2 regions of the Lysinibacillus sp. NPDC093197 genome follow, and region 1 is predicted to be linked to the other one. Evidence: riboswitches for the same ligand, from Rfam matches in the RefSeq annotation. Region 1 holds a riboswitch; the other holds the start of a gene.

The links. A riboswitch is a leader RNA that binds a small molecule or an ion and turns the genes downstream of it on or off. The one in region 1 is predicted to bind thiamine pyrophosphate.
Region 2: another riboswitch for thiamine pyrophosphate. It lies ahead of thiT (energy-coupled thiamine transporter ThiT); the one in region 1 lies ahead of thiW (energy coupling factor transporter S component ThiW).

What each region holds. Positions count from the first base shown of each region.
Region 1 is NZ_JBIVOH010000008.1:195,015-198,232, forward strand. Features, by position in the region: gene ACIP9G_RS18900 (VWA domain-containing protein) at 1-1,538, shown strand, start outside; gene thiW (energy coupling factor transporter S component ThiW) at 1,598-2,089, opposite strand; TPP riboswitch at 2,310-2,417, opposite strand; gene ACIP9G_RS18910 (MFS transporter) at 2,473-3,218, opposite strand, start outside.
Region 2 is NZ_JBIVOH010000010.1:55,500-58,717, forward strand. Features, by position in the region: gene ACIP9G_RS20470 (hypothetical protein) at 1-18, shown strand, start outside; gene map (type I methionyl aminopeptidase) at 66-821, opposite strand; gene thiT (energy-coupled thiamine transporter ThiT) at 1,076-1,636, opposite strand; TPP riboswitch at 1,758-1,865, opposite strand; gene ACIP9G_RS20485 (magnetosome magnetite crystal formation protein family) at 1,994-2,326, shown strand; gene ACIP9G_RS20490 (hypothetical protein) at 2,355-2,477, shown strand; gene ACIP9G_RS20495 (AAA family ATPase) at 2,666-3,218, opposite strand, start outside.

The DNA of each region.
Region 1 (3,218 bases):
AGATGGGCGTTATTGAGCAGGCAGTCAAAAACTTTGGTGTTGGCTTTACAATGGTCGGCGGTGAAAATAGCTTCGGCTTGGGTGGCTATTTTAAAACGCCGATTGAAACATTATTACCTGTTGAGATGGAGATAAAGGGTAAAGAGCAATTGCCATCGCTAGGACTTGTCATCGTACTTGACCGTTCAGGAAGTATGTATGGCTCAAAATTAGAGCTAGCGAAAGAAGCGGCCGCACGATCAGTTGAAATGTTACGCGATGAGGATACGCTTGGGTTTATTGCCTTTGATGATCGTCCTTGGGAAATCATTGAAACTGGACCGCTTGGTAATAAAGAGGAAGCAGTCGATACGATTTTATCGGTAACTCCAGGTGGTGGTACGGAAATATATAGTTCACTTGCAGCGGCATATGATAGTTTGGCAGATTTAAAATTGCAGAGGAAGCATATTATTTTATTAACTGATGGACAGTCGCAATCAGGCAATTATGAGGATTTAATTGAAAATGGTAAAGAACAAGGGATTACACTTTCTACAGTGGCGATTGGACAAGATGCAGATGGCAACTTACTACAGTCATTAAGTGAAATGGGTAGTGGTCGTTTTTATGATGTCATTGATGAACAAACAATTCCTTCAATTTTATCACGTGAGACAGCCATGATTTCCCGTACTTATATAGAAGACAATCCATTTTACCCTACAATTTATAATGCAACTGGATGGAATGCACTCTTTGCAAATGGTGTGCCACAAATGAATGCATATATTGGTACGACAGCGAAGCAGGGAGCTGCTGTGATTGCCGAAAGCGAGAAGGAAGACCCTGTATTGGCTCAATGGCAATATGGACTTGGTAAAACTTTCGCTTTCACATCAGATTCGACAGGGAAATGGGCTGGTGACTGGGCAAGATGGCAAGGATGGGGATCATTTTGGCAAACAATCATTTCGCAAATGCTACCAAGTTATAATGATGTAGCCTATGATGTACGTCTTGATACAGATGGCTCATTTATCATCACGGACCCGACAAATGAAGCTGCCTTTTTAGATATTGTCGCTGTTGATGAATCTGGCGAGGAGCTTGATTTGCAGCTTGAAACGATTTCTGCTTCGCAAGTACGTGCAGTCGTCCAAGCTAAACCAGGGTTGATTTTTTTCCGTATTGCTGACGAAGAACAGGCGATTTACCAGGCTGGACTAAGCGTACCGTACAGTGCAGAATATGAATTACGTCCAGTGAATGAAACACTTGTCGAGCAACTAACGAAGCAAACTGGTGGCTCTGTCTTGAAAGAACCACAAGATGTGTTCCGTAAGTTCACTAACAAAGGAGCAGAGCGCCAAAATATTGCAACATGGTTATTATTAACGGGGATGCTATTATTCTTCGTAGATATTACGATTCGACGCTTTGGCTGGAGCTTCATAACAAGGCATAAACAAAAAGAAAAGTCTGTAGAAGAAGCAACTGTACAGTCGGAAGACACGAACGTTGCACAGTTATTAAAAGGGATGAAAAAACGCTCTTAATTAAAAAAACGATAGCACATTGCTAAAAGCGTGTGCTATCGTTTTTTTTATAAACATAGCTACTTCGTAATAAGAAGATGCGATGCGGTTTTCTTTAGACTGCTAGCAATCATAATACCAAGAAATGCCCCAATTAAACTAGATGTAAAAAATGCAGGCATAAAAAATAATGCTCCTACGGACGTTCCCATTAATAACTGCGCATATGGTACAGCGACTAATGAGGCAAGGATACCAGTGCCAAATACTTCACCAATACCAGCAAGCCAGTAGTTGCGACTGTATTTATAAGCAAAGGCTGCACATGCCGCACCGATGACGCTTCCAGGAATCGCTAAAAGAGAGCCTGTGCCTGTTAAAATACGAATCAATGATGTAACTATAGCAACGACGATGGAAGGCATAGGACCTAATAGAATGGCACAGATGACGTTGATCGCATGTTGTACAGGATAAGCACGTGCAATGCCAGTTGGAATGGAGACAAAAATAGAACCTGCTACTGCAATAGCTACTAATAAAGCCATCGTAGTTAGTTTTCGAATAGACATGATAGATACTCCTTTTAGTTTTGTGCGATGAATCGCCGATAGAACCCAGTGAACCGCCGGTAAAATGTGACAAATCGCCGATAGCACTTCCGAAATCGCCGATAAAACCGGACAAATCGCCGGTAGACCTCGCAAAATCACCGATAGCACTGTCTAATGAATACAAAAAAGCCGCTTCCTTGTCACGAAAGGAAGCGGCCTTGCATTTTAAATTACACGAAAGCAAGCGTCGCCACTTCCCTCCGCTAGTGTGAACTAGATCAGGTTCAAAGGGTCCGTATATGAGCATATACGTCTCAGCCTTGTAAAGACTCCCCTAGTGGTGTTAAACGATTTAATTTTTCGATAATAAATGTACCATATTACAAATAATTGTCAATGGACTAATTTGCATCAGGCTGCATAAGATGCGGCGCCTTTTTCAATGTCCAAATAAGCGCTAGTAAGAAGCATGTCATTAAAATAATTGCCCCAAATATATACGGGCTGTTCATATTCCAATCGAATAAAAGACCCGCAAGTGCAGGACCAATCATATTTCCAAGGCTCATATAGGCATTGGTAAGTCCAGCGGCTAAACCTTGTTCATTGCCAGCAAGTTTAGAAATCAGTGTGTTGACGGCTGGGCGAATCAGTGTTGTTGCCGTTGAGAAAATCGTTGCGACAACTAAAATAAGTGCGAAGCCAGAAACAAATAATATTAGGAAAATAGCTACAGCAGCAATAAATAAATTGACTAATACAACTTTCATTTCCCCAAAGCGTTTAAAGAGTGGTGTTATGATGAACATTTGCACAACAACACCAAATGCGCCACCGACAGTTAAAATGATCGCAATATCAGTAGGTGTGTAGTTAAATTTGTCTGTCACAAATAATGATAATGTCGTTTGGAAATTGGCGATGCCGAACGAGAACACTAGCATAATAACCAACATAACAAAGTATGGCATTTGGACTGAACGTGCCATCTGCCTCACGAGATTGTCTTGCTTTTGTGCTTTCTGAGCTGCACTTGGTTTTGTAGAAGGTAATAACAACAATGAAAGGATAGAGGCAATAATAGCAGCTCCTCCAGCCATAAAAAATGGGAAATGCAAACTAACTTTAGATAGGAATCCACCAATAC
Region 2 (3,218 bases), on a different contig from region 1:
CCTGCTCACCGAAAATAAATCGGTAAGCAGGTTTTTCATTTAGCCTTGTTTATCACTTGGCTATTTTATGCTTCATCTAATGAAGTTAAAATGATTGGTTTATCTTTTGTAACAATAATTGAATGCTCAATTTGGGCAACTAATGATTTGTCAGGTGTAATAAATGTCCAGCCATCACCAGCTTCAACGATATGTTCTGCTTTCGCAGAAATAAACGGCTCAACTGCTAGCACCATACCTTCTTTCATAATTGTTGAATCCCAAGCATCGTAATAATTTAAAATATGGTTTGGCTCATCATGTAATGAACGACCTAATCCATGACCTGTTAAATTCATAATAACAGTTAAATCATTTGCATAAGCTTCACGCTCTACAGCTTTCCCAATTTGGTTTAATTTAGAACCTGCTTTTACTTTTGTCATAGCGCGATCAAAGGCACTTTTTGCTACGTGACAAAGTTTTTCTTTATCCTCGTAACCTTCCCCTACAACAAATGAAATACCTGTATCTGCAAAATAGCCATTTAGTGAACCGGATACGTCAATATTTACAATATCCCCTTCTTGTATAACACGTTGTCCTGGAATACCATGGGCAACTTCCTCATTGACACTAATACAAGTGTATCCTGGGAAATCATATTCTCCTTTAGGACCAGAAATAGCTCCTGCTTCAGCAAACATGCGGCCTGCAATTTCATCTAATTCAAGTGTTGTCACACCCGGTTTTGTAGCTACCTTCATTGCCTCACGAATTTCTGCACAAATGCGACCAATTTTTTTAAAGGCTTCAATTTCTTCTTGCGTTTTTACAATCATTTTTAACGTCCCTTTCATCTAATATCTATTCATTAATATAACATAACTTTATATGTCCATAACGCCAAACGCTTTAATTATTCTATGCTAACATTATTTCATAAGTACCATGCAAATAATAATCAGGCCTTTTTTGAAGTTCTTCGACTAAAAAATATTGACCAAATAACATGGAAACCTTGGATGATAAAAAAAATAGCATACTAAGTAACACTTAGCATACTATTTTCTCTTTTAGGACAGTCTTATAGTGTTTAAGATTTTCGCTGCATTAATTGTGGCGCAGCTGTAAATAATAGCACAGCAACAACTGCTGTTAAAATTGTTGCTGGAAGCATGTATGTTCCATTGTAAATGATTGAATAAATCCATGCGTTTTGCTCGCCTGCATACTCTGCAAAGAATACTGCACCTGCAAATGTGTGCGCAAGATAACGTAGGAATCCAGCTAACAACGTACCAATGACAATATAAACGGCCATTTTCTTTTTATTTAAAGCTGTTGCCGCTTTTAATACAGGTTCACGAACGATTGCCGCTAAACCTACTACGGTAAAGGCTACCCCGTAATCTAGTAATCCTTGAAGCCAGTGCACAATATAAGCACCAAACATTGTTTGCATAACACCAATCAATAGCCCGGTTGTGAGCCCTGATAAGAGGCCCCAACGAAATGCTATTAAGATGATTGGTACCATTACTAAGCTTACCGAGCCACCTTGTGCCCATACTTTAAAGGAAATTTGATCGAGTACAAGTCCTACCGCTGCGAAAATTGCAATTTCCACCAGCATGAGTAATCTTTTTTTGTCCATATTATTATTCTCTCCTTTGTTCCGATGTAGGATACAAGAGCAGGAATAGAAATCATTTTGATATGCATGTCAATCCGGCATAAAAAAACGATGCCAGGACAGAGCCTCACATCGTAAAAGTGTCGGTTTCTATCCACATCCCTACGCAAGCGTTAACTTACAGGTTCGAAGAGTAAAGGCATTACGTGCCCAGTCTCAGCTGACATCATCAGCTCCCCTTGTGGTCGTTACATCTAATTTTTTTGTTGAACACCCTCATTGTACGCAAACACTTTTGCAATTACAACCTTTTCAACATTAATTTTTTTGAAACTTTCGAGTTTTCTATGCGTAAATAATTAAAAAGGAGGGACTACTATGGAGAATCCAAAAATTTTATCTGCCTTTAGTTATCTCAGTATTTTTTTTGCACCATTTATCGTTCCGTTAATCGTTTATTTCGTGTCAAAAGATAGCGATGTCAAGAGACACTCCATCAAAGCACTTATTTCTCATTTAATACCGTTTGTCTTTGGTATCATTTTCTTTATCGTCTTTATATTTTCTACTATGTCATTAAACACGTTTGATCCTTCGTCTAATGGGAATACATTTATTATCATATGGTTTGTATCTTTTGGTATTTATTTACTCGTTTCGTTAGGCATAGTCATTTGGAATATTGTCCAAGCTGTACGAGTTATTCGTTAAAATTTAGTACTAAGGAGCTGTCGTATTCATGAAAGTATCGAAAGTAGTTAAAACTGCTATAAAATTAGCGCCCATCGTTATTCCGATTGTCAAAAAAGTGGTCGCAGCAAAAAAAGGAACAACTCCAAACGTAACGACACACAAAAAATAATAGCCAATGGGCTCCTATAACGTAAAAACCCACTTCGCTTTCCTGCGGCGCAACAATCTGTAAGCCGCAGGAGGCTTCGTAGGTTTTTACTTTGTTATACATAAATTGTTTGAGTGACTGGCACTTTTTTGGGGTCTAACCCTACTCCCAGTGCCCTAAGAATTCAGAATTGTTTGAGTGACTGGCACTTATTTTACTTCAAAATGTGTTGTACTATGTCCGCTCAACGTTTTTTCAACGTGTAATACTGCCGGCATAGCAGCCTTTAAATCGGCTACATGTGAAATAACACCAATCATTCTTCCAGAGTCTTGTAAATCAATTAGCGTATCAATCGCTTTATTTAACGCTTCCTCATCCAATGAACCGAAGCCCTCGTCAATAAACATTGTTTCAATACGAATATTACCTTGGAAGCTTTGAATTACATCGGCCATACCTAATGCAAGACTTAATGATGCATTAAACTTCTCCCCACCTGATAATGTTTTGACATCTCTTAATTGATCTGTATACGCATCATAGACATCCAACCCAAGCCCACTTTGCTTCGCATGTTTCTCTAACCGATCGGAACGACGCAGTTCAAACTGTCCATTTGATAAATGGAATAAACGAATATTTGCTGCCGCAGTGATTTTATCTAAATAATTAATTTGAATATACCGCTCAAATGAAAGTTTTTTCGGATTTTGACCATTCAACACTGTGTAAAGCTCTTTTACACGACCTGCTTCTTTT